Regions from separate parts of the Ectobacillus sp. OTK genome, predicted to be linked through region 3. Evidence: riboswitches for the same ligand, from Rfam matches in the RefSeq annotation. Region 3 holds a riboswitch; each other region holds the start of a gene.
The links. Region 3 has a riboswitch for cyclic di-GMP ahead of AC6HZ4_RS19300 (ArsR/SmtB family transcription factor). Riboswitches for the same ligand answer to the same signal wherever they lie in the genome.

Region 1 (2,204 bases), 880 kb from region 3:
CTCGCACATCAAACAGGTATGATTCAATGAGAACGAAAATTTCGAGCACAAGATCTTGTTTCTTTGTGTATCTTTCTCGGTCAGACTGTCAGTTCTGAATCCTTAGTTCGTCTTTGTACCCGGTTGAATGAAGCTACTGGGTATCTGTATATCTGCCGAAGCACTGAATAAGCGTTGGAATGACCGTACTGTACAATTTCTAAAGAAGTTGTTTCTTCATGCTTTCCGGCAAAAGGTTAGTCCAGTCATTTCAATCACGAATTGTTTTAAGAGAATTCGTATTTTAGACTCCACATCCTTTCAGCTTCCTGCCGCCGCATAAAATGCGCCAGAAGGAAGCTGTATTTGAGTATGCCCAAAATACAAGATTTTACTCATGTCCAGTAACAAAACGCGTCCGATGCCTGAGGCATCGGACGCGATATACTAAAGTTGATGGCGATGACCACGGAGGATGCTATTTACGCTTTATACATTACTACTGCAATAAAACTCTCCTCTTTGCCGTTAAATGATCCAGCAACTTTTATGTCAATAACTTCCCGAGGCGCTATTTCTCTTAAAGCTCCGTTAATTTTGCTCTCCAAACCACTTGAACTTGTGGACTTTACTACCTTCGTTTGTATCATATTTATCATCTCCTTTTACCTTACATTTCGACAAAAGAAAACGATATCCTTGTATTAAAATGTAAAAACCCCTCGCCAATCGGCAAGCGGTATGCATAAAAGGGAGCAAATCTTTCGCTTCATTCAGCCACCTCACAGGAAATAGCTCAACAAAACGGAAGAGGTACCGACTCTCCACTCAAGAAGCATTTTCCGAAGAATTGGTTATGGATTATGATAAAATCCATTCTTCATGTGATTCACAGTAAACAAACAGCATTTTCCGCTACCGCTTGTCCATGTATCGAATACACACTTCGATTATACAATTCTTGTTCTTCTTGTTTCAAAAAACGTAAAAAGCGTAAAGTTTGTAAGATTTGTAAAGTAAAATAAAAAGCGAACCGCCGTAGCGATTCGCCTCTAAAGAATTCATTTATTAATAGATAATACTTAAGCACTGATTAGTGCATTAAGGATTGTTTCTACTCGCTCGTCCTTTACCTCGTAATAAATCTCCAATCCTTTACGTGTGCCTGACACAACACTTACAGCCTTCAATTTCGATAGGTGCTGGCTAATTGTGCTTTGTGGCATATCGAGTTCCTCGTAAAGAGAAGTTACATTTACCGGTCCATTTTCAATCATGAATTTTACAAGTGCGAGTCGAGTAGGATGGGCTACTACCCTTAACATTTCTGCGCCATCTTTAAATTCTTCAATATTCATAAATATACATTCACTCCTCTAATTTTTCTTTCCCGTGAACGGCAGCTGGCTAGCTTGATAGCATTTACTATTTTAGCCCCTAAAGCTTTGCGTCCCAAGTTTTCACAAGGTTTGCCATTGAAAATAATTATAATTTTTTATTTGGTCTTAGTATAGAGAAAAATATTAGAAATTTATTATATTTTGTTAGTGTTAATATAACTTCTACCCCAGTCTTCACAGCTTTAACTACTTCAGTTAATCAAGTCAATATTCGCGATTCAATGCTATCAGCTGGTTACACTCAAAATGGAATTAACATGGTAATGTTTGCTTCATTTGTCTCTAGTGGGAATATCACCATTAATTCCCAGGCAACTACGGATGCTCAAGTTAACTTAGTGGGCGGGGGAATAAATGGGAATGTTATTATTAATGTTCAATCCGGTCATGTTCCAATCGATCCTTTGAATTTAACCAGTTTTGCTATTACAGAGAACATTTTTAATCCCTTTCCTAATTCGGGAAGATTAATTGTTAATGGTGTTAATAACGTTATTACAAGAGTGAGAGCAACAGTTGATTCGATACCTATTCGTTCTCGAGTAACTCTTGTAGGAACTAATACATCTTTAGTGAGAGTTGATGATGCTTTTGAACTAGCCTATACACCTTCTAATCCCGGAGATTGGGTAGCTCCCCCTCCGACAACAGTACAAGAAGCATTAGATAGAATAGCAGCTAAACTAGCGGGAACTGTGGGACCTGCTTAAAAAGAACTTAGTTCCTCTCAAGAGGAGTTAGACTGTTATAATTAGTAAAATCCGACTTTCCTACATTAAGGGAAGTCGGTTTATTTTTTCACTCCCGTCAGCTCCGAATCTTCTA
Region 2 (2,204 bases), 1.6 Mb from region 3:
CAATTCAAGCTGTCCGTCAATATCCTCATAGATCCTATAGCTAGTGGCGTAATCTGCAGCCTGCCATTTTAAATTAACATCCGTGCCATTTGTAATTGTAAAGGAAAGATTTGACGGCTGCTTCATCTCCGGATGGGTTACTTCTACTTTGACAGGGGCAGCATCAGGGGATTCCCCGTAAAGAGCATGATAGGCAGAGACAGAGTAGGTATATAAGCCTTCTGCTGAATTTACTTTGATGTAAGTTGTTGCTGTGGTTGATGTTAAAAGTGTTCTTTCCCCTGATCCTGAAATTTGATAAATATTGTACTTTTGAGCATATTGGGATGAGCCCCAGCTAAGAACAATATCGTTACCATTTTGGATAGTTCCCTTTAGTGCTGACGGTGCCTGCATTTCAGGGTAAACAATTTCTGCATTTACCGGTGCAGAAGGACCAGATTCCCCTTCACTGGTTAAAGTTGAAACAACATATTTATGGAATCCTTCTGGAAGATCATTTAGGCTGTAGCTTATTGCCGTTGTACTTCCTAGCAGAATGATCTGCCCGTCCTTAATTTCATAAACCTTATATCCAGTTGCTCCAAATACTGCACTCCATGTCAGCTTTCCATCATCAGGTGTTATTGATTGAAAAGCTAGATTACTAGGAGGCAGCATACTGCTGTTAGCAGATACGATTGTTTGTCCAATCGGAAAAACCAATTGGTACATAAGCATCATCACTACTAAAAAAGCCTGAATACTAAACATTTTTTTAACCATACAATGGTCCTACCTTTCGTGTAAAAAAGGCAAATAAAAAAGAACCCGAAGAAGGTTCATAGAAACGTTTACCTATGACTTCTTGTGGTAACCGGCTGCCATCCACATTTAATCTTATGTGGTTCAGGCCCATAGCTTTGCGTCTCACAGTTTCCCATGATTTGCCCTTTTCACTTTTTAAATAAAATAATTTTTGGTCTCAATCCAGTTTTCTGATTATGTTCAAGAACAGTTTATTTGATACCACCCCATTTTAAATATAATCTATATAGATTAAGTATAATATATATAGATGATTACTATCTATTAGAAAAACTTGGATTTAGGACAAATCTCAATACATGATACAGATTGATTCATTTCATTTGCGCATTCCCTTACATATAAAGGGTGCGCTATTCATTATTGGGAAATCAACTATTTCTTCTTCATTCTTGATCTTATGTATATATAAACCAAAAAAAGAGAAGTTATCCTGTACTTCTCTTCTAGGTTAAATTCATTCTCTAATTATCATGTGATTATATTAGAGAACCTCATTCATTTATCGTACGTTTCATCGTTACATGTTAACAGGCGGTTTTTATAAATATTTAAAAATAGAGCACACCTATTTTTACATTAATTAGAAATCGTCGCTTTCTTGTGTATCCAACTCATCAGGTTAACGTTAACTGTAAGAATACATATATAGAAGAAAATGCTGTACAGCAGCTTCCAGCCTTTGTAAGTAAATAACGAAAAATATTGTTCAGAAATCCATTCCATTAGGACAAGTACAGCGGTTCCGAGGATAACAAAATTAGACTTTTTCATCTTCCAAACTAAGAAAAAGTGCATAAATATATAGATCGTTACAGGATAGGTTACTACCTCTAAGAGGAAATCAAACAATTCACCGTTGTTTCGATCAATGGTATCATATAAATCAACTGGTTTTATTGCCAATATAAACTCAAGTAAAGAAGTAAGGTATACATTAAATAAAATTAGCGCTAACGCTTCAGTTAATCTCATTATACGGTGCTTTTTATAAATATAAAGAGCTAGACCTACAGTTAAAATGGTAATTACTAAGGTGTACATCTCATTTTTATCAAAGGTAACAGGCTTTATGGGATTATAAAAATTATGAAACATCTCCTCGATCATTTTCATTGTTTTCTCCTTCTATATGAATTCTCCTAGACAACTTTCTCATGAAAATTATCGCAGCTATAGTGGTTGCCAAATTGTAAAACTGGGTAATCAGTAAAGGAATCCAATATGGACCACGTATTATGAGGATACCCACTTCAACATCCACTAGTATTAACACTTCGTATCCTATTAACCAAAGAATCAACAACCCAAAACAGATGATTTTCGACTTTTTTGTTTTAAATAAAGTAAGTACAAATACAAACAATAGAGGATACATAATAATAAAATGGATTATC
Region 3 (2,204 bases):
CTATTGGCGATGCTATTGCATTGGAAATCGGGCAAAAGGAAGGTTTTTCCTTCGGGAGCGTCCGTTCCTGGGGTGCATTTGGATTTTCGTTAGGCTCATTCCTCACCGGCTTTTTATATGCAAAAATCGGCTATGATAAAAGCTTCTTTTTCTATCTGGCTTGCAGTGCGCTCGTTCTGCTTACATTGCTTCGCTTTCCAAAAGTAAAAAAACAGAAGATGACAATCTCTCTTACAGGACAGGTCAAACAGGTATTTTTTAATAAAGCATTTATGGCCTTTCTGGCTGTCTCCTTTCTATTGACAATGGCAATTGCCATCAATTTTAGCTTTCTTCCCATCTACTTCAAGGAATCGGGCTACAATAAAGGCTGGATTGGCACTGCTTACGCAATAGCAGCAATTATTGAAGTCCCGATGTTTTGGATAGCCGCTAGACTTAACAAAAAAATAGGACGATTTCTCGTCCTATGCATCGCTGGTATTTTGTATGCCGTAAAGTGTATCGTGTTAACCTTGTCTCCGAGCTTATTCGTTGTTCTTTCCATGCAGCTGCTTGATGGTATTTGCTTTGCTCTTTTCACTGCTGCCGCTGTTGAAACTGTACAATCCTTTTCAACAACGAAGACAAGCGCAACGTACCAAACTGTGTTTGCCTCCGTTACCTCTGGACTTGGCAGCATTATCGGAAACTCAGCAGGGGGATTCATCATTGACTATGCCGGTACTGCGTATCTCTACTTTATTTTATTTTTATTTTGCAGCGTGTCTGCCATTTGCTACGGGGCGTTCCATATTACATCTAAAAAATACAGCCGTCCTGTTGAGCAAAGTGTGTAGGCAAACGATCTTAATTATTTCAACGCAGGGGATGCTTCACCCCCCTGCGGCATTTTCCATTTTCTGATTGTTGCTGGATCCACCCATCATCCCATCTAGATCCTATCGTGATTTTGAAGGAATGCATCTCTACTCGCTATGTATAAAGGAATCGACATACAAAAACAAGCTGTAAGAATTCTTCACAGCTTGTTTTTGTACAATAGATTTTCCTAATCGATGCTTTTACTTATCCTTATGTATTATCCTGCAATAAATGACACTTCAAGCAAAGAAATTAGCTCCTTTATACGCTCATCCACCACTTCATAATATACCTCAATTCCTTTTCGATTCGCCTGTACAGTCTGAATGGACTTGAGCTTTCCTAAATGCTGCGACAAAGTAGGCTGCGGTAAATGAAGGTACACATTCAACTGCGTCACGCTTTGTGCACCTTTTTCAATTAATAGCTTAACAATTTGTAAACGGACAGGGTGAGCTATTATTTTTAATTGATTCGCTACCAATTCATAGCGCTTCGTATCGACTTCATAATTAAACATCGAATTCCTCCTCTTTCCTTTCTAGCAAACTAAAAGATCAAAGGCCGTACTACCATGGTATATATTATTATGAAATAACAATTCTATTTGTCATAATTACCCATTATTCTCTCCGGCAAATAAAGGACATGAGTATGTAGTCTCCTGTCCTTTCTGGGTTACATTGTATGTATTATCATGCTGTAGGATGACCAATAAAAAGAACCATGACAACCTGGCAATCATCATGCTTTCGCACCTTAGACCCGTAGCTTTGCATCCTTATCTTTCGATAAGTTTGCCTAAGCCCTTACCTATATAAACACATCTCTTGCATATATGCCAAGGTAAAGGATGAAACATTTACTTTAATATACAAATTATAACATAATTTATTTGAAGCATCCATAAGAAACAAAAAAACAGAATGAATTCTATCACATAAAGCACTCTTTTCCTTTTATGACAGAATTCATTCTGGAGACTGAAGCAGGCCGCTTCCGCTATACATCAAATTAGCTTCTAGCTGGAAATTTACACCTTATTAAAGAATAACAAAGAAAGGATTGGCAAAGCTGCCCGCTTTGCCAATCCTTTCTAGCATTAGGAAATATCCTGTTTTTGCTCCAACTCCACCATATTACAATTCGGAACAAATGGGTTTATTTTCATTTGCAGCAGGAGCTGTTTCAATAAGCCGGCTAAATCTTCGCGTTCCTTTTCATCTATTACAAATTCTAAACCATATCGATAAGTGCCATCACTTAATTCTTCCTTGGAAATAATATACCCACACACAGTAAGAATTTTACTAAAAAGCTGAATCTCAAACTCAAAAATC
Region 4 (2,204 bases), 760 kb from region 3:
GGTTACGCTGTTGCCTCGTTCATCATTGCACGCTGGGAAGGACTACTAGATATTAACCGTGCGAAAGACGCCCTTGATGGCCGCATTACGTATAAACTTAACAATACTTCTAATGTAACTGATTCAAATGTCTCCTAAAGAAAAGATAATTATTAACATCTAGCTAAGTGATGAACCGATGAAAGACCGCTTCCTGGCTTTCATCGGTCTTTTGTGGTTTAAGGAGTAACCTGCTCCTTCTTATTGAAATAAACCGAGAACAATGTTGAAATGTGTCTTAAGTTAGAATTTTCAAAATAATTAATTGTAACCGATTTCATGTTATGATTCTGCATATCAAACATGCTATCCAGGAGCTGAGTTACAGTGTTGTTACAAGACTTCATACATCAATTTATACTAGTAAAAAAACGAGTACCATTACATGTAAATGAATTACTAGACTACCTCAAAAAAAGTTACGCTTGCGGCGAATTGTCCGCTGCTGATTATAAAAATTTGTTTAGAGAACTTAATAAACGTGGAGCAGAAAAAGCCAGAACATTCATCCTTGAAAACATTCTTACATTCAGTAGAAAGGCTTTATCATAAAAACTTTATCTTTTTAGCTTCTTTAATAGCAAGTTTTTATATAAGAAAACTTCACAAGTTATTTGAACTAATTCCTAAAATTTCATTGAAATTCCATAAAACAGAAAATAAATGTTTAAAACCTCCAAATATATGAAAGTGAGTGATCCTGTTATGAAATGGTTTAAAAGTATTCTATGTTATTTTAAGAATGGTCATATGTACCTATTTGAAGGCCCGCTCGACACTAAGTACAAAAAAATTCATATTCACAGATGTTCGAATTGCAAACATATTAAAAAGATTGCTGTTTAACTGTATTTGATATAAAAATAAGTGAGAGAAATTAAGCAAAAATCCGACCAAACAATAAGGTCGGATTTTTTTATCAATAAAACTTCTCTTTTATTTCATTCTTTGTTTATCTCAAGCACCGTAACATAAATAAAGGGATAATAAATGTGATGACAAATAACCTTCGGCAACACCCCTCCCTTTGCCTTAACAATATCTCTTTACGTCTAAGGTATTTGTCGGAACTTCTTATGATAAATACTGCTATATATTAATTAATATACTCAATTAAAGTTAGTATTGATACTAATATTTTCTCTCTCTTTGGAGAAGCCTTTAGCCATTTTTCTACTTTTTTATCATTTTCATCCAAATAAGCAGAAATATTAATATTCCTATTTTTCTCAATATAAAAATAGGAATTAGTTACTATTGTTGCGCTAAATATACTAATATATACTAAATTTACAATATCCAAACGAAAAGGCAACCCTGAGGAAACTTAGGAGACGCAAAGCTATGGAGCTAAGGTCTTGAAGACTATGCTAGCCAGCTACCGAAAGGAGATCAAAATCGTATGAAAAAAACAACATTTGCATCCTTACTTCTTGCTCTGTCTGTTGGAACTTCTGTGGTAGGTGCTGAAGAATTATCTACTTCAGAACAACAAGAGTTTGTTCAAGAACAACAAGAGTCTACTCCTGAACAAGAGGAGGCTGCTCCTGAACAACAAGAGTCTACTCCTGAACAAGAGGAGGCTGCTCCTGAACAAGAAGAGTCTACTCCTGAACAAGAAGAGTCTACTCCTGAACAACAAGAGTCTACTCCTGAACAACAAGAGTCTACTCCTGAACAAGAAGAGTCTACTCCTGAACAAGAAGAGTCTACTCCTGAACAACAAGAGTCTACTCCTGAACAACAAGAGTCTACTCCTGAACAACAAGAGTCTACTCCTGAACAACAAGAGTCTACTCCTGAACAACAAGAGGCTACTCCTGAACAAGAGGAGGCTGCTCAAGAACAAGAAGAGTCTACTCCTGAACAACAAGAGGCTACTCCTGAACAACAAGAGTCTACTCCTGAACAACAAGAGTCTACTCCTGAACAAGAGGAGGCTGCTCAAGAACAAGAAGAGTCTACTCCTGAACAACAAGAGTCTACTCCTGAACAACAAGAGTCTACTCCTGAACAAGAGGAGGCTGCTCAAGAACAAGAAGAGTCTACTCCTGAACAACAAGAGTCTACTCCTGAACAACAAGAGTCTACTCCTGAACAACAAGAGTCTACTCCTGAACAAGAAGAAGCTGCTCAAGAACAAGAGACTCCTGTTATCGATAAAA

Region 1: linked by a shared signal. The riboswitch ahead of AC6HZ4_RS15125 (ArsR/SmtB family transcription factor) and the one ahead of AC6HZ4_RS19300 (ArsR/SmtB family transcription factor) in region 3 are both predicted to bind cyclic di-GMP.
Region 2: linked by a shared signal. The riboswitch ahead of AC6HZ4_RS27005 (OmpL47-type beta-barrel domain-containing protein) and the one ahead of AC6HZ4_RS19300 (ArsR/SmtB family transcription factor) in region 3 are both predicted to bind cyclic di-GMP.
Region 4: linked by a shared signal. The riboswitch ahead of AC6HZ4_RS15815 (hypothetical protein) and the one ahead of AC6HZ4_RS19300 (ArsR/SmtB family transcription factor) in region 3 are both predicted to bind cyclic di-GMP.

Annotation. Positions count from the first base shown of each region.
Region 1 covers NZ_AP048547.1:3,023,161-3,025,364, forward strand. Annotated here, with positions in the region: gene AC6HZ4_RS15120 (hypothetical protein) at 462-629, opposite strand; gene AC6HZ4_RS15125 (ArsR/SmtB family transcription factor) at 1,062-1,337, opposite strand; cyclic di-GMP riboswitch class I at 1,375-1,463, opposite strand; partial or broken gene AC6HZ4_RS15130 (exosporium leader peptide) at 1,514-2,089, shown strand.
Region 2 covers NZ_AP048547.1:5,474,337-5,476,540, forward strand. Annotated here, with positions in the region: gene AC6HZ4_RS27005 (OmpL47-type beta-barrel domain-containing protein) at 1-765, opposite strand, end outside; cyclic di-GMP riboswitch class I at 849-941, opposite strand; gene AC6HZ4_RS27010 (hypothetical protein) at 1,387-1,923, opposite strand.
Region 3 covers NZ_AP048547.1:3,901,378-3,903,581, forward strand. Annotated here, with positions in the region: gene AC6HZ4_RS19295 (MFS transporter) at 1-839, shown strand, start outside; gene AC6HZ4_RS19300 (ArsR/SmtB family transcription factor) at 1,082-1,384, opposite strand; cyclic di-GMP riboswitch class I at 1,590-1,676, opposite strand; gene AC6HZ4_RS19305 (sensor domain-containing protein) at 1,967-2,204, opposite strand, start outside.
Region 4 covers NZ_AP048547.1:3,145,657-3,147,860, forward strand. Annotated here, with positions in the region: gene dctA (C4-dicarboxylate transporter DctA) at 1-138, shown strand, start outside; gene yppF (YppF family protein) at 367-591, shown strand; gene AC6HZ4_RS15810 (hypothetical protein) at 1,136-1,342, opposite strand; cyclic di-GMP riboswitch class I at 1,340-1,425, shown strand; gene AC6HZ4_RS15815 (hypothetical protein) at 1,442-2,204, shown strand, end outside.